DNA from 3 places in the Pseudomonas shiyinii genome. Region 2 is predicted to be linked to each of the others. Evidence: riboswitches for the same ligand, from Rfam matches in the RefSeq annotation. Region 2 holds a riboswitch; each other region holds the start of a gene.
What was found. A riboswitch is a leader RNA that binds a small molecule or an ion and turns the genes downstream of it on or off. The one in region 2 is predicted to bind cobalamin.
Positions count from the first base shown of each region.

Region 1: it holds a riboswitch for cobalamin, as region 2 does, so the genes downstream of both, ACXHGZ_RS11270 (CbtB domain-containing protein) here and ACXHGZ_RS10245 (ABC transporter ATP-binding protein) in region 2, are expected to answer to the same signal.
Region 3: it holds a riboswitch for cobalamin, as region 2 does, so the genes downstream of both, ACXHGZ_RS09055 (TonB-dependent receptor) here and ACXHGZ_RS10245 (ABC transporter ATP-binding protein) in region 2, are expected to answer to the same signal.

Region 1 is NZ_CM161522.1:2,479,081-2,489,047, forward strand. Features, by position in the region: gene cobW (cobalamin biosynthesis protein CobW) at 1-835, opposite strand, end outside; cobalamin riboswitch at 935-1,132, opposite strand; cobalamin riboswitch at 1,274-1,494, shown strand; gene ACXHGZ_RS11270 (CbtB domain-containing protein) at 1,590-1,775, shown strand; gene ACXHGZ_RS11275 (CbtA family protein) at 1,786-2,475, shown strand; gene ACXHGZ_RS11280 (cobalamin biosynthesis protein) at 2,493-2,885, shown strand; gene cobM (precorrin-4 C(11)-methyltransferase) at 2,922-3,674, shown strand; gene ACXHGZ_RS11290 (DUF1272 domain-containing protein) at 3,718-3,972, shown strand; gene ACXHGZ_RS11295 (response regulator) at 4,183-4,797, shown strand; gene ACXHGZ_RS11300 (transporter substrate-binding domain-containing protein) at 4,809-8,123, shown strand; gene gnuR (transcriptional regulator GnuR) at 8,143-9,162, opposite strand; gene ACXHGZ_RS11310 (gluconokinase) at 9,371-9,910, shown strand.
Region 2 is NZ_CM161522.1:2,256,768-2,266,734, reverse strand. Features, by position in the region: gene ACXHGZ_RS10260 (sterol desaturase family protein) at 1-456, shown strand, start outside; gene ACXHGZ_RS10255 (FecCD family ABC transporter permease) at 462-1,484, opposite strand; gene ACXHGZ_RS10250 (ABC transporter substrate-binding protein) at 1,484-2,452, opposite strand; gene ACXHGZ_RS10245 (ABC transporter ATP-binding protein) at 2,449-3,225, opposite strand; cobalamin riboswitch at 3,334-3,540, opposite strand; gene ACXHGZ_RS10240 (DEAD/DEAH box helicase) at 3,745-5,934, opposite strand; gene ACXHGZ_RS10235 (ATP-binding protein) at 5,978-7,273, opposite strand; gene ACXHGZ_RS10230 (tellurite resistance TerB family protein) at 7,270-9,690, opposite strand.
Region 3 is NZ_CM161522.1:1,984,014-1,993,980, reverse strand. Features, by position in the region: gene ACXHGZ_RS09105 (MFS transporter) at 1-976, shown strand, start outside; gene nfsB (oxygen-insensitive NAD(P)H nitroreductase) at 1,030-1,680, opposite strand; gene ACXHGZ_RS09095 (LysR family transcriptional regulator) at 1,784-2,683, shown strand; gene ACXHGZ_RS09090 (sugar transporter) at 2,700-3,905, opposite strand; gene ACXHGZ_RS09085 (TetR/AcrR family transcriptional regulator) at 4,218-4,814, opposite strand; gene ACXHGZ_RS09080 (NAD(P)H-dependent oxidoreductase) at 4,907-5,509, shown strand; gene thpR (RNA 2',3'-cyclic phosphodiesterase) at 5,513-6,058, opposite strand; gene lpxO (lipid A hydroxylase LpxO) at 6,253-7,152, shown strand; gene ACXHGZ_RS09065 (carboxymuconolactone decarboxylase family protein) at 7,234-7,578, shown strand; gene ACXHGZ_RS09060 (GNAT family N-acetyltransferase) at 7,637-8,206, shown strand; cobalamin riboswitch at 8,248-8,453, shown strand; gene ACXHGZ_RS09055 (TonB-dependent receptor) at 8,564-9,967, shown strand, end outside.

The DNA.
Region 1 (9,967 bases), 220 kb from region 2:
CGAGCAGCAGGCTCTCGTCCGCCTCCGGCAGGTCGATGGAAATGGAGTCGAAGGCATCGTGGTCGTGATCGTCATGGTCATCGCCGTCGTGATGGGCATCATGGTGGGTACGGCGACCGTCGATGTGCGCCTCGGCTTCGGCCCCTACACCAAGCAGCACCTCAAGCGGCAGGCGGCCGCTGCTGGCCTCGATGACCTTGACCGCCGGCGGCAGCTCCTCCAGCACCTCGGCACGGACCTTGGCCAGGCCTGTAGCATCGATCAGGTCAGCCTTGTTGAGCACCACCAGGTCGGCGCTGGCCAACTGGTCGGCGAACAGCTCGTGCAGAGGCGACTCATGGTCCAGGTTGGGGTCGAGCTTGCGCTGGGCATCCACCTGGTCGGGATAGGCCGCGAAGGTACCGGCGGCCACCGCCGGGCTGTCGACCACGGTGATCACTGCGTCGACGGTGCAGGCGTTGCGGATTTCCGGCCACTGGAAGGCCTGTACCAGTGGCTTGGGCAAGGCCAGGCCGCTGGTTTCGATGAGAATGTGGTCCAGGTCAGCGCGGCGTGCCACCAGTTCACGCATGACCGGGAAGAACTCTTCCTGCACGGTGCAGCACAGGCAACCGTTGGCCAGTTCGTAGACACGGCCACTGGCTTCCTCCTCGGTGCAACCGATGCTGCATTGCTTGAGGATTTCGCCATCGATGCCCAGTTCGCCGAACTCGTTGACGATGACCGCGATGCGCCGGCCCTGGGCGTTGTCGAGCATGTGCCGAAGCAGGGTGGTCTTGCCCGAGCCGAGGAAGCCGGTGACGATGGTGACGGGGAGCTTGGCCAGTGTTTTCATGTCGCGATGCCCTTGGCAGGATGGCGCGGGCATGCAGGACGAAAGCCTCGGGCTTGTCGGCCGGGCTCGTTCGCCACCGGATCACCCCGCCCGGTTGAAAGTCGAAAACGTCACGAGGCAGGTCTCCTGGCTTGCACCGTACCGGCCGTAGCCGGTGGAGCGACGCCTTCCCACGCGGAGCGCAGTGGCTGTGTCGATCCTGTTCAGTGCCTACAGTTGCGGGGGCAGCCGCGGCTTGGACCGCGTTCCCGTCTTAGCTGCGGCCGACGCCGCAGAACCTCGAAGCGGCAAGGCTACGCAGTGGTGGGTAGGCGGTCAACCATCAGCGCAGTATTCCCTCCATCTCCATAGAGAACGGATTTTGTGGGAGCGGGTTTACCCGCACCCACAGGAGATGCTCCTACGGCACCAATTGACGGAGCATCGGCCGCATGCTTTGCTTGCACCTTGCGTTCAGGTGCCCCCTCGGGGGGTGAAACGGGAAACCGGTGCGTCGCAGGCCCCAAGGGGCCGGGCAAGGCCGGTGCTGCCCCCGCAACGGTAAGCGAGTGCGCGTCTTGACCACTGTGCCGCGTCGTATGGCATGGGAAGGTGACGCTGTCCAGGGAGCCTGCCTCCTCCTCGCCAGCCCGGAGACCGGCCTGACGACGAATGAACACCCCGCGGTGGGCGGGTGCTGTCGTGTGCCTTGGGCAAGCTCTGCCCAGGCGTGACGCCCGTGCCCGTCGCCCATAAAAAAGCAGAGGAACGCGTCATGTCCGTCACCAGCGCCAAACACAGCATCGCCACTCCCGTCAGCCTCAGCCAGCGCGTGCTCCTCGCCATCGGCGCCAGCCTGCTAGGCCTGTGCCTGGTCTACTTCGCCGGCTTCTCGCACATCGAGGCCGTGCACAACGCCGCCCACGATACCCGCCACAGCGCCGCCTTCCCTTGCCACTGAGTACGCCTGCATGATCAAGCGCATTGCCCGAACCGCCGGCTTCAGCGGGCTGCTCGCTGCCCTGTTGCTGACCTTGTTGCAGAGTCTCTGGGTCACGCCGCTGATTCTCCAGGCGGAAACCTACGAGAACAACGCCCCGAGCGCCGAGCACCACGCGCATGACGATGGCGTGGCCGCCCACACCCACGACGCCGAAGCCTGGGCCCCTGAAGACGGCTGGCAACGCCTAGTGTCCACGACCGGTGGCAACCTGGTGGTGGCCGTCGGCTTCGCCCTGGTCCTTGCTGCGCTGTACAGCCTGCGCGAGCCCCGCACGTTGAGCACCGGTGCGCTATGGGGGCTGGCCGGCTTTGCGGTGTTCTGCCTGGCGCCGACCCTCGGGCTGCCCCCGGAACTGCCAGGCACTGTCGCGGCCGACCTGGGCCAACGTCAGGCCTGGTGGGCCAGCACAGCGGCTGCCACCGCCGCAGGCCTGGCACTGGCGGTGTTCGCTCGGCACTGGCTGTTCAAGACGCTCGGCGTGGCCTTGCTGGCGATTCCCCACCTGGTCGGCGCCCCACAACCAACCGTCCATGAGAGCCTGGCCCCCGAGGCCCTGGAAGCCCAATTCAAGCTTGCCTCCTGGTTGACCAACGCGGCCTTCTGGCTCGCCCTCGGCCTGCTCAGCGCCTGGCTTTATCGTCGTTCCAGCCAGGCCTGATGACTCGCCCTCCCCTGTTGCCGGCGTTCTACGCCGGCTTTGGGTGCCGCAGAGGATGCCCGGCCGACCACCTCGAGCGGCTCCTGCGTGACACACTGGCTGCCCATGGCCTGCAACTGGCGCAATTGCGCGGCATCACCAGCATCGACCTCAAGGCCGAAGAAGCCGGGTTGCAGGCACTGGCCAGCCGCCTCGGGCTCGCCCTGACGCTGTTTCCGTCCGTACAATTGCATACCTTCGAACCATTGCTCAGCCATCGCTCGGCCGCCGCATTCAACCACAGCGGCTGCTGGGGGGTCGCCGAAAGTGCAGCATTGGCGTTGGCCGCACAAAAACAAGGGACGCCCCGGTTGCTGGTGCCACGCCAAGTAGGCGACCGGGCTACCGTTGCCTTGGCGTGCAGCCGATAATCGCCGCTTTCTATTGCCCTACTGCAAGGATTTTCCATGACGGTCTTCTTCATCGGTGCCGGCCCCGGCGATCCGGAACTGATCACGATCAAGGGCCAGCGCCTGATCCGTCAGTGCCCGGTGATCATCTATGCCGGCTCCCTGGTGCCCGCAGCCGTCCTGCAGGGCCATAATGCCCATACGGTGATCAACAGCGCCGAACTGCACCTCGACCAGATCATCGCAGCCATGCGCAACGCCCATGAACAAGGCCATGATGTCGCCCGCGTGCACAGTGGCGATCCGAGCCTGTACGGGGCGATCGGCGAGCAGATCCGCCACCTGCGCGAGCTGGGTATCGACTACCAGGTGATCCCGGGCGTCACGGCCACTGCCGCCAGCGCAGCCTTGCTCGGCTGCGAGCTGACCTTGCCGCAAGTGGCGCAGACAGTGATCCTCACCCGCTACGGGGACAGCTCGCCCATGCCCGCGGGCGAGCAGTTGGCCGACCTGGCCCGGCACCGCAGCACCCTGGCGATCCACCTGGGCGTCAAGCACCTTGAGCGCATCGTCGCCGAGCTGTTGCCCCACTACGGCCCGGATTGCCCGGCTGCCGTGGTGCACCGCGCCACCTGGCCGGACCAGGACTGGGTGCGAGGGACCTTGCAGGATATCGTCGCGCTCACGGCAGCCAAAGGCTTCCGGCGCACGGCATTGATCCTGGTGGGTCATGTACTGGGCGACACCCCATTCGCCGAGTCGGCCTTGTACCGGGCCGGGCACGCTCACCTCTATCGCCCCTTGGGTTGAAGCCCAAGATCATTCCTACAAAAAACACAATGAGGTTACACAGATGCTCGAACTGCGCCCCAACTGCGAATGCTGCGACATCGACCTGCCAGGCGACAGCCCGGACGCAAGGATCTGCTCGTTCGAATGCACCTTTTGCCGGGCCTGCGACGAGGAGCATTTCCAGGGACGTTGCCCGAATTGTGGTGGTCAGCTGGTCCCCCGGCCAACACGAGTCGGAACCGCCCTGCTGGACAACCCGGCCTCAGGCCAGCGCGTCATCAAGCCCCATAGCCGATGCACCCAGGCCGGCGGATAGGGACCGCGGGTTGACGATGACCGGCCGACTTGTATCATTGCCATACCGCTTGTAGGACTTTTCAACAAATACGCTTCGTTTATTCAACGCCCCTACGCTTCCTATTACTATGCCACCCGAATAAACGTATCTTGCGCGCTCCGCGCAGGTCCCAGAGGGTATTCCTGCGGGATTTCAGGAAACGGACCACATTCCTACAGGAGTTATCCAATGACAGCCGTTCTGATGGTTGACGACCATCCAACCGTTCGACTCGCGGTACGCATGTTGCTCGAACGCGAACGTTTTCGCGTCATCGGTGAATCAGGAGACGGTATCGATGCCGTGCAGAAAGCACGCTCACTTCGCCCCGACGTGGTGATCCTCGACATCGGCCTACCGGGCCTCGACGGCATGGAAGTGATCAAGCGGCTGCAATTGCTTGAGCCTGCACCGAAGATCATGGTGCTCACCGGCCAACCTGCCGACCTTTATGTACGTCGCTGCCTGGATGCCGGGATTGCCGCCTTCGTCAACAAGGATGAAGACCTCGATGCCCTGGTGTTCGCCTTGAAGGCGCTGGTCAAGGGTTACTCGACCTTTCCACAGATGTCGGTCAACAGCAGTTCGCTGGAGAGCGAGTGCGAACGTCTAGGGAGCCTTTCGAATCGCGAAATGGAAGTGCTGCGTCGCCTCAGCCGAGGGGAGAACAACAAATTCATCGGCGAATGCATGAACCTCAGCGCCAAGACCATCAGCACCTACCGGGGCCGGATCATGGACAAGCTCAAGACCGAGTCGCTGGTCGAGATGGTTGACTTGGCCAAGCGCAACCAGGTCGCTTGAGCGCACTCTCTATGAGGAGGGCGCTGGGCGTTCTTCTATTGGGCTTATGCCTGGTAGCCACCTCGCCTGCGGCAAGCGCGGACAGCGAGGCCCGCCACTTACTGGCCCGGTCCCTGAGCGTCGCACCGCCCTTGCCGATGGACCCGGTCGATCGGCAATGGCTGGAGCGGCGCAAGACCCTGGTGCTCGGGAGTTCGAAGCCGGACTACCCACCGTTCGAGATCAACACCAGCCTCACCGATTACGAAGGAATCAGCGCCGACTATGCCGGCCTGATCGCCGAACAGTTGGGTGTGGCGATCGAAGTCCGACGCTTCCCCGATCGCCAGGCAGCCATCGAGGCACTCCGCGCAGGCAGCATCGACCTGCTGGGCAGCTCGAACGCGTTCGAGGCCGCCGATGCCCAATTGGTGCTCAGCCAACCTTATGCCGATGACCTGCCAGTGATCGTCAGCCGGCAAGACCGGATGCTCGCCCGGCACGCCAAGGACCTGGCCGGCTTGCGCTTGGCGATGGTCGATCACTACCTGCCGGAATCCGAGGTCCGCAAGCAATATCCCCAGGCGCAGCTACGCCTGTATCGCTCGACCCTGGCAGGGCTCTCCGCCGTGGCGCTGGGCGAGGTGGATGCCTACCTGGGCGATGCCATCAGCACCGACTACCTGGTTGGCAAGAGTCTGCAGGGCCTGGTGAAGATCGACCATTTCAGCCCGCTGGCGACGGATGTCTTCGCCTTTGCCCTGGCTCGCGACAACCCTCGCCTACAGCGACTGGTCGATAGCGCCCTCGCCAGAATCAGTGACAGTGAACGGCTGGACATATTGCGCCGCTGGAGCACCGGCAACACCAGCCTGCTACTGAAGAACCACACCGGGGCCCTGACCGCCGAAGAGCAGGACTGGATCAAGCAAACCCCGAAAATCCGCGTACTGGTAAACAGTTCGCTCGCCCCCCTGACCTTCAATGACGCCGCGCATCACCCCAGCGGTATCACGATCGACCTGCTCAAGCAGATCCGCCTGTTGACCGGCCTGCGCTTCGAAATCGTCGAACGCGACTCGATCCAGGAAATGGTCGACCAGGTGGCCGAGGGTAAAGCCGAGATGATCGGCGCCCTGGGCTATGGCCCCGAGCGGGCGGCACGCCTGCGCTATACCCGTCCTTACCTGGTGAGCCCAAGGGTCCTGGTCACCCGCAGCGATGCTTACTGGGCCGGCGCCCCCACCGCCTTGGACGGGCGACGGGTCGCTCTGCTGCGCGGCGCCCCACAGCGAGAGACGCTGCGGCAGAAATACCCTCGTGCACGCCTGGTCGAGGTGGACACTCACCTGGAGCTGATGGAAGCAGTGGCCAATGGCGAGGCGGATGTCGCGCTCAGTTCGCACATCAATGCCAGCTATTACATCGCCCATGTGTTCAAGAACACCTTGCGCATCGCCGGCCTGCAGAGTGACGAACCGGCGGTGGCGGCCTTCGCGGTGGCGCCCAACCAGCCACTGTTGCAATCGATCCTGAACAAGACACTGTTGAGCATACCGCCCGAGGAGCTGGATCAGGTGGTCAATCGCTGGCGCACCACCACCGTGGTCAGCGACAGCCCGTGGCGCAACTACCGCAACCTGGTCTTGCAAGTCGTCGCGCTGGCCGTCCTGCTGCTGGCCGGCGTGGTGTTCTGGAACACCTACCTGCGCAAGCTCATTCACCAGCGCACCGAGGCCGAACGTGCCCTGCAGGCCCAGCTGGCCCTGAGCCGGAGCTTGCTGGAGCAATTGCGCCAAGCCAAGGACGAAGCCGAGCAGGCCAGCCAGGCCAAGAGCACCTTCCTGGCGATCATGAGCCACGAAATCCGCACGCCCATGAATGCCGTGATCGGCCTGCTCGAGCTCGCGCTGGAAGACAGCCGTCACGGCCGCAGCGACACACAGGCGCTACAAACCGCACACGGCTCGGCGGTAGGCCTGCTTGAGTTGATCGGCGACATCCTCGACATTTCGCGCATCGAGTCCGGCCACCTGACCCTGCAACCGGCGCCCACGGACCTGGTCGAGCTGGTCCGCTCGACCTTGCGTGTGTTCGAAGGCAATGCCCGCATCAAAGGCCTGCTTCTGGACGCCGAACTGCCCCAGGCTCCGGCCTGGCTGCAAGCCGACCCGGTGCGCCTTAAGCAGATTCTCTCCAACCTAATCAGCAATGCCATCAAGTTCACCGACCACGGCAGCGTGAAGGTCAGCCTGAGGCTTGCTCCGGATGCGCCCGGGGCACCAGTTCGCGTTGCGTTGGCCGTACAGGACACGGGTATCGGCATAAGCCCTGAGAACCAGGCGAGGCTATTCAATACCTTCGCCCAGGTAAACGGGCCCCAGGCCCGCCAGGGCGCAGGCTTGGGGCTGGTGATCAGCCGCACCCTGGCCGAGCTCATGGGCGGCCAGTTGCACCTGCAAAGCGTGGAAGGCATGGGCACCCGGATCGAAGTGGAGCTTTCCCTGCCGCCTGCCACGCCACTGCCCCGGCAAGAACACCCCGAAGCCCCCCCATCACAGGCGAGCAGGCCATTGAATATCCTGGTGGTCGACGACTATCCGGCCAACCTCCTGCTGCTGGACAAGCAGTTGGCGACCCTGGGGCATCGGGTCACCCTGGCCGAACACGGTGCGGCAGCCTTGGCGCTATGGGAAGCCGGCAGCTTCGATGTGGTGTTGACCGACTGCAGCATGCCCGTGATGGATGGCCATGAGCTGACCCGGCGGATCCGCGCCCTGGAACGTGAGCGCAATTTACCGCCTTGCCGGATGCTTGGCATCACGGCCAATGCCCAGGCCGAGGAAAAGGCCCGGTGCCTGGCCAGCGGGATGGACGATTGCCTGTTCAAGCCCATCGGTCTGCAAGCACTCAAGGCCCACCTGCCCCAGGCGCGACCGCAGCCGTTGCCGACCTCCGGACCGCCAGCGCCTGAGGAACCCAGCCCGGTCGACGTCCCGGCCACTGGCTTCAACCTCAATGAGCTGCGTCACCTGACCCAGGATGACGAGACACTCATTCGTCGCCTGCTGGACCAGCTTGCCCATAGCGCCAGCGAAGACCTCACCGCGCTGCGGGCTCTGGGCGACACGCCCGAAGACGAAGCGACCCGCGCCCTGGCTCACCGTATCAAAGGAGGGGCCAAGATGCTCAAGGTACGTGGCGTGGTAGGCGATTGCGAAGCGGTCGAGCACGCCATCGCCCAGGGCCAGCCAAGCGGGGCCGCGTTGCACCGCCTGGAAGCCAGCCTGGAAATCCTGCTGCGCGAGTTGCGGGAAAGTCTCGACAGGCTCGATACGTCGGCTTGACCCCTCGGCCTGCCGAACCTCAGGTGCTTTCGCGAACCATCAGCTCGAACCCCAGGTCCTGCTGCTCGGTCGCCACCCGCTTGCCATCGAGCAGGGCCAGCAACGCCTGGGCCGCACCACGGCCGACAGCGGCCCTCGGCGTGCGGATCGAGGTCAGGCGCGGCACCATGTGTGCCGAAGCCGGCAGGTCGTTGAAGCCAACCATCGCCACCTGATGCGGCACCTGAATCCCTTGGCGCAACGCCTGCAGCACCGCGCCCTGGGCGAGGTCGTCGTTACAGAAGAAGATGCCATCCACGTCCGGCGACTGCACAAGCAAACGGCTGAACAACTCGCTGCCAAGGGCGATGGACGAAGGCTGCGGCGCCAGCAGCTCCAGCTCCGGTGCGTGCAGGCCGGCTTCGGCCAGGGCCTGGCGAAAGCCCTCGGCGCGCTGCATCACCCGCGGGTCGAGCTGGGCGGCGATGAACGCCAGGCGCCGCCGGCCTCGATCGATCAAGTGGCGTGCCGCTGCACGCCCGGCCTGCTGCTGGGAGAACCCCACCGACAGCTGGCCCGCCTCGCCGCCCAGCTCCATCATGTGCACGCAGGGCACCCCGCTGGCCATCAGCATCTGCCGCGCGGCGTCGCTGCGCTCGAAGCCGGTGAGCAACATGCCGCAGGGCTGGTAGGCCAAGTAATTGCGGATAAGGTTTTCTTCTTCGGCAGTGTCGTAGTGATAGTTGCCGATCAGCACTTCCAGCCCGCGCGGGCGCATCACCTCGTGGATCGCTTCGAGGGTATCGATGAACAGCTGGTTGGACAGCGATGGGATCAGCACCACCACCGATTGGCTGCGCGCCGACGCCAGCGCCCGCGCAGCCGGGTTGGCCACATAGCCAAGGCTGGCAGCGGCGACCATGACTTTCTCGACCAGCTCCGGGGCGACGGTACTGATGCCGCGCAAGGCGCGCGAGGCGGTGATGGGGGAAACACCGGAGAGCCTGGCGACTTCTGCCAGAGTGGGGCGACCGGTGGTACGCGAGCCTGTGCGGGACATGGGAGTTGTAATTTTACTACTTGCCAGAAAGGGGAACGGCCACTAAGGTAGCGCTGTCTCAGGACACAGGCAACGTAAAACTTTAGCGGCTATGTGCCCAGCGTCCATACTGCGTGAAGACAAGACCAATAACACCCGGGAGGGTGGCGCTTGCAACCTCGTTTCGTCGTCAGCGAGACAGCGCTATCTTACCCCGCAGGAGGTACTGATGAACTCTCCCCTGTCTGCAATAGTGGTGATGGGTGTGGCTGGCTGCGGCAAGAGCTGCATCGGTTCGGCCATTGCCAGCACCAGCGGCGGTCGCCTGATCGAAGGCGATGCCTTTCACCCTGCCGAGAACATTCGCAAGATGAGCGCCGGCATTCCCCTGGACGACGATGACCGTGCCGGTTGGCTGGTGCGCCTGGGCCAGGAACTGCAAGCCACGCTCCAGGCCGGCGAACGCCCCATCCTCACCTGCTCTGCGCTCAAGCGCCGCTATCGCGAAACCCTACGTCAGGCCGTGCCGGGTCTTGGTTTCGTATTCCTGGAGCTGACCCCGGCCGAAGCCGAGAAACGCGTGCTCGCCCGGCCTGGCCACTTCATGCCGGCCAGCCTGATCGACAGCCAGTTCGCCGCCCTCGAGCCGCCCCATGGCGAACCGCTGACCCTGACGCTGGACGCCACCCAGCCGATCGAGACCATGGCCCAGGCCGTAGATACCTGGCTAAAGCCCTGCGGTGACCGGAGACTGGCGCGAACTGCCTGATGCCGGCGGTTTTTCCGGCTCACCAAAGACAGCGCTGTCTCGACACCTGAGCGTGTC
Region 2 (9,967 bases):
GCCATCCTGTTCGGCACGCTGGTGGCCATGGAGGGCGTCGGCACGCTGGCCCACAAGTACGTCATGCATGGCTGGGGCTGGTGGCTGCACCGCTCGCACCATGAGCCCCACCTGGGCATGCTGGAGACCAACGACCTGTACCTGGTGGCACTCGCCCTGATCGCCTCGGGCCTGGTCGCCCTGGGCAAGGCCGGGTACGCACCGCTGCAATGGGTCGGCGCTGGCGTGGCGGGCTACGGCGTGTTGTATGTACTGGCCCACGATGGCTTCTTCCATCGCCACTGGCCCCAGGCGCCGAAGCCGGTGAACCGCTACCTGCGACGCCTGTATCGGGCCCATCGGCTGCACCACGCGCTGCCCGGACGCAAGGGCAGCGTGTCGTTCGGGTTCTTCTATGCACCGCCTTTGCGGGTGCTCAAGCGCCAGGTACGCGAGCGTCGGGCACAAGGCCTGTAGACACGTCAGGCCTTGCGGCGCAGCATCAGAATGAAGAACAGGCCGCCGATGGCGGCGGTGGCGATGCCGATGGGCAGGTCCTGAGGCGCGATCAACGTACGTGCGCCGATGTCCACCCAGACCATGAACAGCGCCCCGAGCAAGGCACAGGCCGGGAGCAGCCGTCGATGTTCGGCGCCTACCAGCCGGCGGGCGACATGGGGCAGCATCAGGCCGACAAAGCCGATGGCCCCGGACAACGACACCAGCACGCCTGTGAGCAGCGCACACCCCACGAACACCTGGGCTCTTACCCGACGGGGCTCGAAGCCCAGGCTGACGGCTGTCTGTTCGCCGCTCATCAAACCATTGAGGGCCCGCGCCAGGCTCATCAGCAAGGCAAAGCCCGCCAGCACGCACAGTGCCGGCAGCCACAGCAGCGACCACTGCGCCAGGCCCAGGCCGCCCAGCATCCAGAACATCACCGAGCTGGCCGCATGTGGGTCGCCGGTGTAGAGCAGCAGGTTGGCCAGGGCCATGATCACGAAGGACACGGCCACCCCCGCGAGCAGCAGCCGGTCGCTGTCCAGGCGCCCGCGTCGGCTGGCCACCGCCAATACCAGCAGCATGCTGGCCAGCGCGCCGATGAACGCCGCAAGCGGCAGGCTGAACGGGCCGGCGAAGGCGCCCAGAAACAGCACCACTAGGACAGCGCCCAGCACCGCACCGGAACTGACCCCGAGCAGATGCGGATCGGCCAGCGGGTTGCGGGTCACGGCCTGCAATGCACCACCGACCAAGGCCAGGCCTGCACCCACCAGCGCACCGAGCAGCACCCGCGGCGCGCGGATCTGCCAGACGATCTGTGCCTGGCCCCGGCTCCATTCCCCTGGGTCGGCCAGGCCTGCCTGTTGCAACACGATACCCAGCACATCGGCCAGGGGTACCTGGGCAGCACCGAACCCCAGGGACACCAGACACGAGCACAGCATTGCCATCAGCAGCGCGACGAGCAACAACCGGTAGGCGCGACGATCACGTATCGGCATCACTGCAGTGTGCCTGCGAACAGGCGGGGATGCAGCGCCGCTGCCAACTGCTCGATGGCGCTGGCGTTGTCCACCGATGGGGTGACCTGAATATAGGAGAGCACCACGAAACGTCGTTCGCGGATGGCCGTCACCTCGCCCAGGGCCGGGTGCGCGAGCAGGAAGTCGCGCTTCTGCTGCCAGGAGGTCGGGCCGTAGTCGACGATCACGATCACCTGCGGGTCGCGCTCCACCACGCTCTCCCAGTTCACTTCGGTCCAGCTGGCGTTGACATCGGCCATTACATTGTCACCGCCGGCCGCCTCGATCAGCGCTTGGGGCATGCCGAGGCGGCCGGAGGTGGTGGGGCGGTCTTCGCCGCTGTCATAGAGAAATACACGGGGCGCCTGGGAGGCAGCGGCGACCTGCGCCTGCACACGCGCCACGCGCTGGCGCAGGGTGGCGATCAGGGCCTGGGCCTGCTGGCGAACGTCGAAGATGCGCCCCAGGTTGTCCAGGTCCCGGTACAGGTCATCGAGGCTGGCGCGGTGCTGGGGCATGACCCGCGAGCAGGACTCGCTGAGCTCGTACACCGGGATGCCGAACGGTGCCAGGGCCTGTGGCGTGACCGGGCCGCCCACGTACATGCCGTAGCCCCAGCCGGCAAAGAGGAAGTCGACGTTGGCATCGAGCAGGGTTTCCACCGATGGGTAGCGTGGCGCGAGTTCCGGCAGGCCGTCCAGGGCACCCGTCATGGTTGGGTCAAGGGTCTTCCAGCCACTGATGCCGGTGAAGCCAACCATACGCTCGCGCAACCCCAGGGCCAGGAGCATGCCGGTCAGGTTGCTGTCATGGCTCACCGCCCGCTGGGGCGGCTGGCTGAAGGTGACATCGCGCTCGCAGCTGCGCACGGTCACGGGGTAGTCGCCTGCCCAGGCGACGAAGGGCAGGGCGGCCAGCAGGGCCAGGCAGGTGAGGCTTCGCTTCATGCGGGGCTGATCCAGGTGATGCGTGGGTGAAAGGCCACGGGGTGACGGTCGACCAGTGCCCGTACACCGAAAACTTCGGCCAGGCATTGTTCGGTCAGTACCTCGGCCGGAGTGCCGTGGGCAACGATGCGACCGGCCTCGATGACATACAGCCGGTCACAGAAGGCCGCAGCCAGGTTCAGGTCGTGGAAACTGGCGAGCAGGCTCAGGCCTGTGGCGCGCAAGTGCTCCAGCAAGGCCAACTGGTAGCGAGGGTCCAGGTGGTTGGTGGGTTCGTCGAGGATCAACAGGCGCGGTTGCTGGACCAGCGCGCGAGCCAACAGCACGCGCTGCTTCTCGCCACCGGACAACGGGGTAAAGCCATGATCGCTGCGCTCTTGCAGGCCCAGGCGATGCAGGCTGGCGTTCACCAGCGCATCGTCATCATCGCCGTCGAACCAACCCTGGTGCGGCGCGCGGCCCATGGCGACCACATCGCGTACGCTCAGGCCAAAATCCTCGGGAAACTCTTGGAGCATCACCGCGATGCGCTGCGCCACCCAGCGCGCCGGGCGCTGCCAGATGTCCTCGTTTTCGAGCAGCACGCGCCCGCCATCAGGCCGTGTGAAGCGATAGGCGCAGCGCAGCAGGCTGGTCTTGCCGCTGCCGTTGGGGCCGATCAGGCCGACGCATTCACCGGGGAGTACCTCCAGGTCAATGCCGTCGAGCAGCCGCCGGCCACCAGGCGATGGTGCCCAGTGCAAACCTTCGAGACGCAGGGTAGGGGCAGACATGACGAGCAACCGTACCGGGAATGAATGTAACCCGACGATGACGGCGCGCAAGGGAATCGCGGGCAAGCTGCTGCCCAAGACCGGCCCGCGCCCGCCCACCGCGGGAGTTGCCAAACGAGGTGACAGGCCGGTCTCCGGGCTTGCGAGAGGCGTGAGGCATTCACCTTCCCATGCCGGTGGCACAGTGGCGTATCGAATGCATCGCTCGCTTACCGTTGCGGGGGCAGCGCCGGACTGATCGCACAAGGCGAGGCACCGGCTTCCCGTTTAATCCCCGGCGCGGCGGCAGGGGACACCTGAAACTGGGGCGCATCTGAGCATTTATGGGGTGGGGAGTCAACTTGCAGGGCGGTCGTTATGGCATCGCACGCAGCCAAAACCTGAACCGGCGCACCCGGTTCAGGTTTTGGCGCGCGGCAGCTTACGAGACGAAGTCGGTGGAAAGAGACAACACGTCGAACATCAAGGCCTCGAAGATCACCAGCAGGTTCAGGTCAATACGACGCAGGTCGTTGCGGTTCAGGCATTCGCCTCGTCCTGCGCGTCCTGGCTAAGAAGCCGCGCTGTTGAAACTGCAGCCTGGAGATCAAGATGGCTCGAGGCAAACGACTTCATCAGGAGCGAGCGGGGAAGAGCCCAATCCCATTTCTCTTGGATCATGTTTTCGACGTTCTCCAATATGGACTCTACATCTGAGATGTCCATCTGGCCGACCACGCGCAACGCTCGCAGCGTATCCTCCCCACCGAATGCAACTTCCAGGAAGAGTCCCGTATTTTCACACTGAATGCCCACATGCCTGAGCAACAAGGCCAGCGCATCGTTGGTATAGTCCCCTCGCCAGGTCGCGACGTGGCTTACGCTAGCTGAGCCAACAATCGCAGCGGCACTCAAGCCGAGGGCACGGAAGTTACTCCGAGCTTCCTCCAGTAGGGCTTGAGCATGCTTGTCCAGGAAGGGACAAGGGGTGGTTTCCGTCAGTACGTTTCGCATTTCAAGCCTGACGCGATCATCCACCTGCGCGCCTAGCCCATCAAACTGAGGGGGCTCGCCGCCCCGCGCCGGCGTGACCACGATCACCTTCGCTTCAAGGTCGACGTCCTGAACCTGCCAGCGTCTGCCGCCGAAAATGATACGTTGCTCCTTGGTCAGGGGTTTGCTGATGGGCAGCGAGCCAAGTGGTTTGCCATTCTGGAGCAAACGAAACTCTTCATCACTCGTGAAGGCGGTGTAGAACTCATAGTGGTTGATTAACCGCTCCCCGAGTTCGCCTGGCAGCAGAAGTCCTGAGCTGTCCTGGACGATCAACTCTTTCTCACCCATACCTTTGAGCAAAGACAGGAAATCAGGCTTGGTGACGCTCGCAAAACTGCCGCTAGCTATGAGATTTCCCCATAATTGCGCCGCCGAGGCACCGCCGAGCTGAGCAATCGAAGACAAGCACTGCTGCACCAGTGTCGAGGCGTGTAGGCCTTCCGACCGTGGTGGTTCAAACCATCCATTGATCAGCAAGCGGATCATGGCGACCGTTTGGACAAGGCCCTCACGTAACTGATCGGAGAGATTAGACTGATCCGTTAAGGGGCGCTCTCGGCAGTACGCTCTGAGCATAGCAGGCTCACCGGGTCGACGACCTGAGCGGCCAAGCCGTTGCCTGAGACTCGCAACAGAGGGGGGGGAGCCGATCTGTGCGACCGTCCTGATGTTACCGATGTCGATACCCAGCTCAAGGGTGGTAGTGCATACGGCAGAAGCTGGAGGGTCTCCCGCCTTCAACGCCTGTTCGGCATCCTGGCGGAGGTCCTTGGACAAGCTACCGTGGTGCGGCCAGAACTCGTTTGGCACTCCATCGTTCTCGCACAGTGAACGCAGACGGTCGGCAAACCATTCAACCTCCTGGCGCCTGTTGGGGAAGATCAGGTTGTTATGCCCCCTGAGTACCTTATACAAGTGACCTGCGATAGCCACTTTCGTACCTGAGGTGTCTTCCTTCTCGGCGCTTTCATCTGTTGATGCATTGTCAGGGTGTTCGGCCACCAGTTGCTGCATGGGCTGTTCAATGTACCCACGTACCTGCACCTGGAGTTCCTGGCCAGAGGATTTCGACTCGATGACAGTAATGTCATCGGGGCGAACTGGCCTCAGAAATTTTCGGGCCAGCGACATCTCCCCAAGCGTCGCCGAAAGTCCTACACGAGGCAGGGCCCTACCTACGACGATCTCAACCCGTTGCATAAGCGATTGCAGCTGCTTACCGCGTTCACTGCCAATGAAGGCATGGAGCTCATCGACGACGATATAGCGCAGGTTCTGAAAAGCTCCAGGCAAACTCGAGCCTCTGTTCACGAACAGCGCCTCGAGCGACTCCGGAGTGATCAGCAAGATGCCTTCGGGTGATTTCAAGAACCGTTGTTTCTTACTTGCTGCCACATCACCATGCCAAGCAACGACAGGCAGCTCTAGCCGCTCGCACAGCCGGCTGAGTCTGTCCCACTGGTCGTTGATCAGTGCCTTGAGTGGGCTGATATACAGCACTGCGCCGGCAGGCTCACAGTCGTTGAGTAGGTTGGTCAGGATGGGGAGGAATGCAGCCTCCGTTTTGCCTGCCGCGGTGGACGCAGCAATGATCACATCGCGATCAGCGCCCACCAACGCCGGTACCGACCACTCCTGGGCATCACGTAACGACGTCCACCCCTGTGACCAGATCCATTGCTGGACCTCGGGGTGCAGACGTTCAAAAGAAGAAGAGTCAGAGCTTGAAGCTGGCGAGCTCATCGTCGGCCTCTACTTCAAGATCCTGTTGCCCAGCCTCATCCTTGGCCAGCTCCACGGCGCCCAGCAAGGTACGCCAATCCACTGTAGGGTTTTGCTCGATCACCGCGAGCAGGTTGATGAAAGCTGTAATGGTCGTGCGTGGCGTCCGGAAGTACGCCTCGCCCAAGCGCTGGTTGCAGTGCGCCATGAAAGCGGGGATTGCTTCGTCCGGCAGCAAGAACTTTTCAGGCTCGCCGAAGGCGTAGACGTTACGCAGCTTTTGTAGCAGCACATAGAAGTCTTCTGGGGTCAGGCTGCTGAGTCGAATGACCGGCCCAGAAAGATCGACCAGGCCGGATTTAGCAAAGCTGTTTTCAGCGAGGCGCGACTGGAGGGCAGGGTAACTATAGAGCCCGCGACGCGTGTCCATCAGAAACTCAGGTGTGCCCCCCAGGACAAAGCCCAGGCCTTCAGCGGAGCCCTGCAGAGAATCGTTGAGGATGCGCAGGATCTGTTCGTAGTTGGCGTTGCGGGCTTGGGTGTTCGCCAGTTTGTACAAGTTTACTAATTCATCCAGGCAGACCATCAAGCCGCCAAAACCTGCTAAACGCACAAACCGTGATAGCAGCTTCAACTGGTCGTAGACGGAGGCATCGTCGACGATCGTACGTACGCCGAGCGCAGCCCGAGCATCGGTCTTGGTGGAAAATTCGCCGCGCAGCCAGCGGATGGCATCAGCTTTGAGCTGCTCATTGCCTTCTTCGAAACCGCGACAGTAAGCAGCAATGACGTCGGCAAAGTCATAGCCGTTGACCATCTCGGTGAGCTCTGCCAGGTACTCACGAATGACGACCTCGCTCTCAACACCTTTGGCCTTGGCTTCCGCTTTAGCCTGGGAAATGAATTTCTCGACGATACCCTGGAGTGCACCGCCGTCGGGTTTGGTACGCGTGGACATGTTCTTGGCGAGCTCCGAGTAAAGTGAGCGCGCTTGACCGCCTGAGGCGTGAAGCCGGCGGTCTGGATTCAAGTCGGCGTGCATGGTGACGAGCTTTCGCTCCATGGCGATGCCGCGCACCAGATTGAGGAAGAAGGTTTTACCTGCACCGTATTCGCCGACAACGACCCGAAATGCCGAGCCGCCATCCGCGAGACGATCCACATCCTTGAGCAGGGAATCGAGTTCTCCTGCTCGACCTACCTGAATCAGATGCTGCCCCACACGGGGCACAACGCCCGCTCGCAGCGATTGAATGACCGCGTCGCGATCCTTGGCTCGTATCTTACTCATAGGGCTAATTCATCCAGAATTTCAGGGTTGATTTCGATAGGGTCGTCGCCTTCAGTCACGGGCATGTCGAACAGCTCAAACGCTGTGTCGTTGATCCGTTCTAGAGCGCCATCCAACATCAGATCCATATCACTGGCTGCGTCTTCCAGCTCAGCGCGGCTCCATTCAGTCCTAGAAACCAATAGACGGAGAAACGCGGAATGCTCGACGTCCAAACCATGTACGGTAGCAAGCTGTTCGGCGGTACTGCCTTCCTGTTCTTGGGGGGCCTCTTGTCCCGAGGCATTAGGTGTTTCAGTAGGCGATTCTTCATTGAAGACGCTTGCCAGAAGCGCCGACACTTCTGCTGTTTCTTGTTGCAGACGAGCGACCTTGTCCATGTCCAAGGCAAAGCCTGAACCACTGCTTTCTGAAGACGGTGCCATAGTGGCCGATGCGGCAGTCGCAGTCATTGCCTCCACGACTTGGGGAGGGCGAACGGCTGCGCTATGTAGGTCGCTATAGACGAACTGTGGATCGAGAGCGAGCGATTTGTACACGCGCTCAAGCAGCTTCACTTCCTGCGGTGTCACCTCACCATCGGCTTGCGCCAGATGAGCCAGGAAACTGGCAATTTTTCGTTTGGCCTCAAGGGGCAGCGGCTCAAGTTTCTTCTTGAGGCTTACCAGCGTGGGCGGCTGCTTCAATTGAATCTGGAGATGCGCCTTCAAGCGTTTGCGGTGCGCGACGCAGAGGTGATCCCATGAGTCAATGTGTCCTGACAACAGATTCACCTCCTCAAGCGAGGTGTCACCGTCTGCCGCAGCGACTGCACTGGCCAGATCTAAGGTCACTGCTGCAGCGCTGTAAGCATCGGTAGAACGAAGGGTTCCTTCGTCAGAGTCCACAGCGAACAGCGCGATGGTGTCTTCTGCCTTGGGCGTACGGCTGCCAGAAAGGACATCGGGCTCCAATCCAATTCGCTTGCTTTCCAAGGCCCGGGCGAGTGCGACGACTTTGTCGCGGGAGAGCGCGCCGGCTGATTTGAATCGGCCTGCCAGCTCACCGAAACTCATGCAAATGGTTTCGCCCCCGACACGTTGCTCCAACTGTTCGAGCTCTGCTTTTGCTTCAGCAGGCCAGAGTTCTGTTGGCAACTGCAGGATGGCTTCCAGGCTATCCCCGGCGTCTGGATTGCGCCCCAGGTACCGACTGTAAGCGTCAAGCACGGTGGTGCAGTCCTCGACAATGACCTGCAGCTTGTTACGCGTTCCCGAAGTTGCCGCAACATCGGGAAGGTCACCTACGGCCACTGCCGGAATGCTCAACCCGGCGGAAGCAGGACGATAGGCAATTTTCAGCTTGGTCTTGTTCTGAGGAAGCACAATGCCGTTGGGGTAGTGCTTCGCAAATTCGTTCTTGAAGAGCGCTGCAAATTGCTCCGGGCACCTTGTCACAGGTGTACGCCTGGAAATGTTCGGTTCCGCAAGCGCCCAGGCCAATGCCCAGCTCGGATTGAGTGGGTACTTATCTACGGCCATCTGACCCAACGCGACCCTCAGTGACATGGGCAGCTCATATCCATCTGCGGCACTGGCGGCGGGCTCATTCATGTAACTCTGAGGTTGAACAGAACCCGCGTCGATATGAGCGAGGAAGCGGGTAGCGTAGCCGCGGAAAGAATTGTTGTCGCCGTAGAGACCAAGCAAGCGCTCGACCTCAGCCTTGATGACTGGGATCTCTGCCTTGGCCTGAGGGTCAGTCAGTGCATCGACCAGCGCGCGGCGCTCAAGCCCGTAGAAAAACAGGAACACATAACCTGCATCGGCAGGCTGGCGGCGACCACCTGCCAACCATTGGAGATACGCTCGCCGCGCCTCAGGCGTGATGCTTCGGTAGCTTGGCCAGTAGGGCATCTGCCGCTCGGTGAGATTCATAGGTGAGCGCGCGACTCGGAGCGTAGCATCGATCAAGGACGGTTCAGTCTGGCCGAACTGTGTCGCTCGTTCGGTGATGTAGAGCATTCCGCCTGGGATGGCCAGCCCAGCCACGTTGATGGAGTCACCTTCAGCAAGCCAACGAACCCCGGTGGGCTTAGCACTTGGCTTTGGGATGGCGTAGCTCTGACTATCACTGGACGAGCCGATTTGGACGGTATGGAAATCTCGCTCGCGGGTATTAGTGCTGAACTGGACGGTTACTGTGGGGGAGGTTGCTTGTCGAGAAGACGCAGCGATCTCCGTGGCAATATCGTCTTCAGGAACGTAGGGCTTTGCCTGGGTGGTGCGCCTAACCGCCCATATCAAAACGCCTATGCCCAGGATCACCCCAAGGGCGATCCACACCTGTTTTGGAATCTGTGCCAAGAGGGCAACGACGAACAACAAGGCGTACAGAGCGATCGACCCGCCGCCGCCCCCTTTGAGCTTCCGTGGCATATGAGTGTTCCGTAAAGTGGGTAATGGCCAAGTGATATTCTTGCGGATTTTCCATGACCGGCCAAGCCGTCTGTGCGAACGATGTCAACTTAGCGACGAACGCCTACCGAGCACGTGTCCCTACTTGGCAGAGAGGGGGTCCGGTTGGCGATCTTTGAATGAGCCAGCTGCATTTGAGCTCAGTTTTCACCCTTAGCGTTCGTGGCGGGTGAGCAGTTCGAAGAGATTATGGGAATTCAAGGTTCCAGAGACAGCCGGACTCATAACTCGACTAAAT
Region 3 (9,967 bases), 270 kb from region 2:
GACCATCAATGGCACCTTCTGGCTGGGCGCCGCCCTCGGCGCGGTGGGGTCGGTGGTACTGCTCGACCCGGCACTGGTGGGCGGTGAGCTGGGCTGGCGCCTGTGTTTCGGCATCGGTGCGGTGCTGGGCCTGGCGATCCTGCTGATGCGCCTGTGGATCCCGGAGAGCCCACGCTGGCTGTTGATCCACAACCAACCGGAACAGGCCGAACGTATCGTCGCCGGTATCGAACGCCAGTACCGCGCGCGCGGCATCGCGCTACCGGCCATCGAAAGCCCGCCCTTGTGCTTGTACGCCCGTGACCACACGCCCTTGGGCGAGGTCGTGCGCTGCCTGTTCGGTGCCCACCGGCGGCGGGCACTGGTCGGCCTGACCCTGCTCGGCGCCCAGGCGTTCTTCTACAACGCCATCTTCTTCACCTATGCCCTGGTGCTCACCGATTTCTACGGGGTGCCGTCCGAGCGCATCGGCTGGTACGTGCTGCCCTTCGCCCTGGGCAACTTCTGTGGGCCACTGCTGTTGGGCAGGCTGTTCGATGTATGGGGGCGGCGCCTGATGGTCAGCGCCACGTACCTGATATCCGGCGTACTCCTGGGCATCAGCGGGTACCTGTTCCAGCAGCAACTGCTCGACGTCACCCAGCAGACGCTGGCCTGGATGGTGATCTTCTTCTTCGCCTCCGCCGCGGCAAGCTCAGCCTACCTGACCGTGGCCGAAACCTTTCCGCTGGAGATCCGCGCCCTGGCCATCGCCGTGTTCTATGCCTTTGGCACGGGCCTGGGTGGGCTGGCCGGGCCAGCATTGTTCGGCGCCCTGATCGAGACGGGAGAACGTACGAACGTGCTGTATGGCTATTTGATCGGGGCCGGCTTGATGATCTTTGCCGCGCTGGTGCAGGCGCGATGGGGGACGGCAGCCGAGCGCAGGTCTTTGGAGCAGGTGGCACGCCCGTTGTCCCAGGCGCAGGAGGAATGACCGGCCAGGTGCACGACACCTGGCCGGTTTTCATGCGATGACCTGCCGCGCCCTCAGAGGAAGGTGAACACCTGCGACGCCGGCAAGCGCGACTTGCCGAGCCCTGCGTTGAAGTCATCCTCGCTGCGGTAACCCAGGCTCAGCACCACCACGCTGGTGAGGCCTCGTTCACGCAGGCCCAGCTCGGCGTCCAGCGCCTTGCTGTCGAAGCCTTCGATGGGTGTGGCATCCAGGCCATGGGCAGCGGCGCCGAGCAGCGCGGTGCCGAACGCCAGGTAGGTCTGCTTCTCCATCCAGTGCTGCAGGTCCTTCTGGTCGAAACGGTGCAGATTGACGTAGCCGCGACGGGTCTGGTCCTGGCCGGCCCTGGCCTGCTCGGTAGGGAAACGCCCGTCGGCGGCTTCCTGGGCCAGTACCGCCTCCAGGTGGGCTTCGGTCATGTCGGTACGGGCAGCGAAGACGATCACGTGGGATGCGTTGAGGATTTTCGGCGTGTTGTAGGCAAAGGCCTCGGTGGCCTTGGCGATACGTGCCTTGCCTTCGGCGCTGTCGGCCACCACGAAGTGCCAAGGCTGGGAGTTGACCGAGGACGGGCTGTGGCGCAGTTGCTCGAGCAGCGCGTCGATGGTCGCCTGGGGAATGCGACGGCTGGCATCGTAGGCTTTGGTAGTGTAGCGGCGCTTGGCCAGGGCAACGGTATCCATCAGGGAAACTCCTCAGGGGAACGGAATGTGCCGGGCATCTTATCTTTCCTGGGAAAAAGAAAAAGCGGCACAATGCAACAACACTTTCATCCCTGGAGTGAAAATGCTGCGCATCACCGACCTCGAACTGTTCGTGCGCAGCAGTGCACTGGGCAGTTTCACCGCTGCGGCCCTGGAGGCGGGCGTGCTGCCAGGGCAGGTGGCGGTGGCGATCAAGCGCCTGGAGCGCGAGCTGGACGTGCGCCTGTTCGCCCGTACCACCCGCAGCCTGCGCCTGACTGCCGAAGGCGAGCTGTACCTGCCCACGGCCCACAGCGTGCTCGATACCCTGCGCCAGGGCCGAGACAACCTGCACGGTGCCCATAGCACCCTGCGCGGTGTGCTGCAGGTGTCGGCGCCCTCGGACCTGGGGCGTAACATTCTGCTGCCCTGGCTCAGTGCGTTTCGCCGCGAACACCCTGATCTGAGCCTGCGCTTCTTTCTCTCCGACCAGATCGCCGACTTCGCCCGCGACCCGGTGGACGTGGCTATCCGCTATGGCCTGAACCAGGACGCCAACTACATCGCCCTGCCCCTGGCGCCCTGGAACCGCCGGGTCCTGGTGGCGTCGCCCGGCTACCTGGCGCGCCATGGCCGGCCACGCACGCTCGAGGAGCTGCAACAGCATGCGTGCCTGCTGTACCTGCAGATGGGCCGGGTGTACGACCGGTGGCGCCTGGGCAGTCGCAGCGTGCAGGTGCGCGGCCCGTTGTTCAGCGACGATGCCGATGTGGTGCGGCGCTGGGCCCTGGAAGGCGAAGGGATCGTCTACAAGTCGTGGCTGGATGTCAGCGCCAATGTGGCTGCGGGTGAGCTGGAAGTGCTGCTGCCCGAGCACCTTGGCGAACCGACGCCGGTGACGCTGGTGTGCCCGCACCGCAAGCAGCTGTCACCTGCCGTGTCGCAGCTGCACCTGTGGCTGCGTGAGCGCTTCGCCGCGCTGCAGCCACCCGGTGCGCCGTGACCGGCGCCGGCCAGACTCAGCCCTGTTTGCCCAGGGCTTCACGAAAGCGCGCGGTACTGGCTGCGGCCAGCACCAGCCCGACCACCGCGACAGCACCGCCCACCAGGCCGATATAGGCCACATCCAGCTGGCTGCTGACGATACTGCCCAACAGCGCGCCGCCGCCGATGCCGATGTTGTAGATCCCCGAGAACAGCGCCATCGCCACATCGGTGGCATCCGAGGCGAGCTTGAGGGTCTTCGATTGCAGCGACAGGCTGAAGCTCAGGATCGCCACGCCCCAGACCATGCTCAAGGCGGCGAACACATAGAAATTGCCCGACAGCGGCAACAGCAGAAGCAAGCAGGACGCCAGGGCCGCGATCGCCGCCACCAGGAAGCCATGGGGGAAGCGGTCGCTGTAGCGGCTGAACAACAGCGAGCCGAAGACACCCGCGCCGCCGAACAGCAACAGCAGCAGCGTGGTGCGCTCGCCACCGATCTGCGCCACGTGCAAGGCAAACGGCTCGATGTAGCTGTAGGCCGTGAATTGCGCGGTGATCACCAAGGTCACCAGCAGGTAGGTGATGACCAGCGCCGGGCGCTTGAACAGGATCGGCAGGCTGCGCAGGGAGCCGGAGTTCTGGCTGGGCAACAACGGCAGCGATTTCATCAGGCAGAGCATGGTGGCCAGCGCCACCCCAGCAATGCTCAGGAATGTCACGCGCCAACCCAGGGCTTCGCCCACCACCCGGCCCAGGGGGATCCCCATGACCATCGCCAGGGTCGTGCCGGTGGCCAGCAGGCCCAGGGCCTTGGCCTGTTGCCCAGGTGGCGCCACACGTACAGCCAGCGAGGCGGTGATGGCCCAGAACACCGCATGGGACAGGGCAATGCCGATGCGGCTGACCAGCAGCATGGCGAAACTCTGGGACAGCCAGGACAACAGGTGGCTGACAATGAACACCAGGAACACGAACAGCAGCAGGCGCCGGCGTTCGATGTTGCGGGTCAGCAGCATCATCGGCAGCGACGCCAGGGCCACCACCCAGGCATAGATGGTCAGCATCAGCCCGACCTGGGCGGTGGTCATCTCGAAGCTGCGGCCGATGTCACTGAGCAGCGCCACCGGGACGAACTCGGTGGTATTGAAGATGAAGGCCGCCAGGGCCAGGGCGATAACGCTCAGCCAGCTGCCGGTACCGGCGGTTGGCGGCAGAACACTAGGGGTAGGTCCGTTCATGGAAGGGTTGTTGATCTCCGAAGACAAGACGATAGGCGAATGCCTGTCAGTTAAGGCCCCATCGCCGGCAAGCCGGCTCCCACCTGTCCTGCGCTGCTGTTGTAGACACCGCGAAACCTGTGGGAGCCGGCTTGCCGGCGATGGGCTGCGAAGCAGCCCCAAATGCAGCCGATAAGGCTTAACTGACTGGCATTAGGCGATAGGCCGTCCATCACCTGCTCAGTTCAAGGCCGGTGACGCGCGGTTTTGTTATTGGAAGGAATGCCGGCATGGTACGCATCGCGTCTGGGCCCCACAACCCGTGAGGCAGCATCACTGCCGTGCGACCATGGCAATAATGGTGGCCTGCAATTCCCGTTTTGCCACCCCAGGCTCCAGTTCACCGGCTGCTGCTGCCAGGGACAAGGCGTCCGCAGCACCTACCAATACCCGCAAGCCCGCCGTGCCGACGGTGCCCGTCGGCGCGAACGGTGCCAGCGCCTGGCGACATTTTTCCAGGAAGGGCCCTTCATAGGCCCGCTTGAGCGACTCCAGCTCAGGCGAGCCGGCCAGGGCGGCGCTCACCCCAGGGATCTCCCGCCCCTGGCTCATCACGCAATCCACATAGGCCGCGGCGATCACCCCGGCGCGCCCCTGCAGGCTCGCCTCGCCGGCAGCCAGGGCGGCCTCGAGCATGGCGGTCTGGCGTGCGTCGTACTCCTCGTACAAAGCCGCGAGCAGCCCGGTGCGGGTTTCGAAATGGTCGTAGACCACCGGCTTGGTCACACCGGCCTGCTCGGCCAGGCGGCCCAGGCTCAGGGCATCGGTACCCTCCTCGCGCACCAGCTGCCAGGCCATGTCGAGCAACTGACGACGGCGGTCTTCGCGAGACAGGCGTTTGCGTGGTGAGTGTTTTTCGGTGCTTGACATCGATTACCTACCAAAAGTAACTTACCAATCGTAACTTACTGCGAGTATATAGCGCTCGCCCCCATTGCGCATCCCCAATCTGGAGCATCGCCATGCATGCCTTGATCGTCATCGGTCATCATGACCCCCACTCCCTCACCCACGCCCTTGCCCAGCAAATCGCCGAGGGCCTGGCCAGCGCCGGACACAGCAGCGAATTCGCCGATCTGGCCCGGGAGGGCTTCGACCCCCGCTTCGGCCTGGCCGACCATGCGGTACACCGCCGCCAGGCCAAGCCACCTGCCGACGTACTGGCCGAGCAGGCGCGCATCGAGCGGGCCGATACGCTGGTGCTGGTCTACCCGATCTACTGGTGGACCATGCCGGCCCTGCTCAAGGGCTGGGTGGAGCGGGTCTTCAGCAATGGCTGGGCGTTCGACTACCAGGTCAACGGCCCCATGACCAAGAAGCTGCGCGGCCTCACCGTACACCTGGTAGGCGTTGCCGGGGCCGACGCAGGCACCTTCGAGCGCCACGCCTATGGCCAGGCGATGCGTGTGCAGATCGAGCACGGCATCTTCGACTACTGCGGCGCCCAGGTTCTGAGTTCGACCCTGCTGACCGACAGCGAGGGGGTGGACCCGGCGCCGTACCTGCGTCAGGCCCGTTCCTTGGGTGCCCAGCTGTTCGTCAACGCCGAGGCGCAGCCGGCCTGACGGTCAATTTGCCAGGGGCCACTCAGCCAACGGCCAGTAGCGCCCCTTGCGTGACTCATAGAGGGTGAAATGCCGGGCGGTGAGGAAGAATTCCGGCGCTGCCGCCGCTTCCGGTACCTGGGCGCGATAGTCCCGGGACAAGGTCAGGTGCGGCCGGTATTCCCGGCCCTGCCCGGCGATGCCCAGCGGCAGCACGGCCTGCTCCAGGGCATAGACCAAACGGCGCAAGGCCGGCGGCGTATCCTGCGGCTCCAGCACCAGCACATTGGCCCGTGGCCATACCTGCAGGCGGTCCAGGATCAGGCGCAGCGGCGTGTCCGGGCCTTTGAGGCTGTCGACGGCTGCGCACAGCGCAGGCACCAAGGCCGCGTCCACGTCCCCCAGGAACAACAAGGTCAGGTGAAAGTTTTCCGCCGGCACCGGCTTGCCGCTGCGCAGGCTCAGCCCTCGGCGCCACTGCGCCATGGCCCGGCGTTGGGCATCGGTCACTGGCAGGGCGAAGAACAACCGCTTGAACGGTTGCCCCTTTTCCCGTTCATCCACTGGCATTGGCAAGGGTCCTGTTGCGTAGGCATGGCTGCATCATCGCACAGGCACGCCTGAGCCTCACCCCTCATGGCGGGTACCGCCTCGTACCAATGTCTGCCTGGCAATCTGAGATTAATCCTACAAAGCGCTCCCATGATTGTTTATGCTGGCGGGCTCAAGCCATGACGCGTGGCCATTTCGACAAGCATCCGTCCATGAAAATCGCACTCGTACTGATCTTCGCCCTCTCGATCGCCTATGTTCACCTGCGCGGTCGGGTTCGCCATAAACTGACCCGCCAGCTGGGCGACCACTCCAGCTTCCTCGCCCCGGTCAATGCCTTCCTGTACCTGTTCTCCCGGCACCCAGCCAAGCCCTACCTGCCGGTGGAGGCGTTCCCGGAGTTGCAGCCGCTGAAGGATCACTGGCAGGAAATCCGCGAAGAAGCCCAGCAGTTGTTGCACGTGGGTGAAATCAAGAAATCCGACAACTACGACGACGTCGGCTTCAACTCGTTCTTCAAAACCGGCTGGAAGCGCTTCTACCTGAAGTGGTACGGCGAGAGCCACCCTTCGGCCATGAAGCTGTGCCCCCGCACCACCGAACTGCTGCAGGGCATCGGTACGGTCAAGGCGGCCATGTTCGCCACCCTGCCGCCGGGCGCCAAACTGGTACGTCACCGTGACCCCTATGCCGGCTCCTACCGCTACCACCTGGGCCTGGACACACCGAACGACGACGGCTGCTACATCGACGTCGATGGCCAGAAGTATTCCTGGCGCGACGGCGAGGCGGTGGTGTTCGACGAGACCTACATCCACTACGCCGCCAACACCACCGAGCACAATCGCATCATTCTGTTCTGCGATGTCGAGCGCCCGCTCAAGTACCGCTGGGCAACTGCCTTCAACCGCTGGTTCAGCCGCAACGTCATGGCCGCCGCCGCCGCGCCCAACGATGCCAATGACAAGACCGGCGGCATCAACCGCCTGTTCACTCGCATCTACAAGATTCGCGAACGCGGCAAGGCGATGAAGAAACGCAACCGTACCCGCTACTACCTGGAAAAGTGGGCCGTGGTCGCGGCGCTGGTGCTGTTCTTCATCTACATCTGACGCGGCCCCTGAGAGGCGGGCAAGGGTAGAATCTTCGACTAGCCTGAAAGCTCCTGTTGCCAACCCTACAAGGTGAAGACGATGAGCATGATGGACTGGGACGCCTACCGTAAGCAGTTGATGGCCGGCATCGGCGATCTCAAGCAGCTGTCCCCCGACACCGTGGCCGGCTACATGACCGCCAGCGGTGCCGGGGCCAAGACCAACCACCTCGATGCCAAGACCCGCGAGTTGATCTCCCTGGCGGTGGCCGTCACCACCCGCTGCGATGGGTGCATCGCCGTCCATTCCCAGCAGGCCGTCAAGCACGGCGCCACCCGCGAGGAAATCGCCGAAGCCCTTGGCGTGGCCGTGGCGATGAATGCGGGCGCCGCCCTGGTGTATTCGGCCCGGGTCATGGACGCTGTGGGCAAGGCCAACGATTGACCGTACCGGCGCCGCCCTGCGCGGCGGCGCCGGGCCAACCCGACTCTACGGAGCTGCAATGATTCACATCCGCCCCATGACGCCAGAAGACTTCGAGCACTTCTGGCCGACCTTCCAGGCCATCGTCCAGGCCCGCCAGACCTACGCCTTCGACCCCGACCTCAGCTTCGAGCAAGCCCGCCACCTGTGGCTTTCGCTACCGCTGCGCACCCTGGTGGCCGAAGCCGACGGCCAACTGCTGGGCTCGTACTACCTCAAGGCCAACGCAGCAGGCCCCGGCAGCCATGTCGGCAACTGTGGCTACATGGTCGCCGAGGCCGCCCGCGGTCGTGGCGTGGCGCGGCTGATGTGCGAACACTCGCAGAAGCTGGCACGCCAGGAAGGCTTCCTGGCCCTGCAGTTCAACTCGGTGGTGGCCAGCAACGAAGTGGCCGTGGCGCTGTGGCACAAGCTTGGCTTCGAGACTGTCGGCCGGCTGCCCAAGGCCTACCGCCATGCCCAGCTGGGGCTGGTGGACTGCCTGGTGATGTACAAATGGCTGGCCGATGAGCCGGTGGTGGAAAAGCCGCCGCTGCTGATCGGGCGCAAGAACATCGAGGCCCGCGTCTCGCGCCGGCGCGGTCGCTGACCCCTCCCCTGCGCATTTGACTCCCTCGCCGATCGATGGTCAGATGCGCGCCAGCTTCAGGTGTCCTGCGCCGCCGCGCGCAGGGTGAAACGGGAAGCCGGTGCGTCCTTTACAGGGCAAGTCCGGCGCTGCCCCCGCAACGGTAAGCGAGCGAACCCTTCGACACACCACTGTGCCTGTGCATGGGAAGGTGAAGGCGTTCGTGACCCTCGCAAGCCCGGAGACCGGCCTGGAGCTTCGTTGGCAACCCCGCGGTGGGCGGGCGCAGGCCGGTTTCGCGTGCGCCCCTGCGTGCGTGTCAGGTCTCCATGCGTTGTTTCCACCGGGATCCATTCCTTCCTGCAACCGTGGAACGACATGTCCCGTACCTACAAGCTTCACACCCTGGCGGCCTGCCTGGCCGTCGCCCTGCCGGCCTGGCCCGATGAGCCCGACGGCCAGGTCCTGACACTCCCCTCTACAGCGATCACCGAGGCCCTCGACCCGCAGGCCATCGACCTGGGCACCCCTACCCAGGCCGGCTCGCGCCTGGGCCTGAGCGCGCTGGAAACGCCGGCCAGCACCAGCACCATCAGCGCCGAGCAGATCCAGAGGCGTAACAACGCCACGCTCCAGGACGCCGTCACCCGCTCGCCCGGCATCACCTTCACCGGCAGCCCGGGCGACGGCAACACCGGCCTTTCGGCCCGGGGTTTCGAAGGCCAAAGCTCGGTGATGACGCTGTTCGATGGCTCACGCCTGTACAGTGGCGCAGGCACCCTGACCTTCCCGGTCGACCCATGGATGATCGAGCGGATCGAGGTCATCCGTGGGCCGGCCTCGGTGCTCTACGGCGAAGGTGCCACCGGCGCAGTGGTCAATGCGATCCCGAAGAAGCCGTTCGCCGGGCCGGTGCACAACCACCTGCGTCTGGGCTACGGCGCCTGGGACCGGCAACAGCTGGCCTTGGACAGCGGCGGCAGCCTTGGCCAACGGTTGAGCTACCGGGTGACCCTGAACCGGCAGGCCGGCAACGGCTGGGTCGAGCGCACCGACTCGCGCAGCCTGGCCCTGAGCGCCGCCCTGCGCCTGGACGCCAGCGACAACCTGAGTTTCACCCTCGCCCACGAACGCGGCGACACCGAACCGGCCAACGACTACGGCACCCCACTGATCGATGGGCACTACCGCAGCAGCCTGCGCAAGAAGAACTACAACATCGACAACGACGTGCAGCGCTATCGGGACCAGTGGACGCGCCTGAACACCGACTGGCACATTCACGACAGCCTGTCGGCCAGCAACCAGCTCTACTACATCAAGAGCCGACGGCATTGGCGCAACGCCGAGTCGTACACCTGGAACCCGGCCGAAGGCGTGCTCGAGCGTGGCAGCTTCCTGCAGATCAAGCACAACCAGGAGCAGTTCGGCGACCGCCAGAGCTTCACGTTCGACCATACCCTGTTCGGGCGCGCCAGCAAGACCGTGATCGGCGCCGAGTACAACAAGATCCGCTTCAACGTCGACAGCAATGCCCCCTTCGATGACGGCAATGTGGACACGCTCGATCCGTGGAACCCGGCCCCGGGCCGATTCCACAGCCTGTCGCCGACACGCCCGCAGACCTTGTCCGTCACCCACACCTTCTCCACCTTCCTGGAAAACCGCACCGCGCTGACCGAGCGCCTGTCGCTGGTGACTGGTGTGCGCCGCGACCAAAACCATGTGGAGCGCAACGACCTGGTGAATGAAACCCGTAGCGATCGTAGCCTGCGCGGAGGC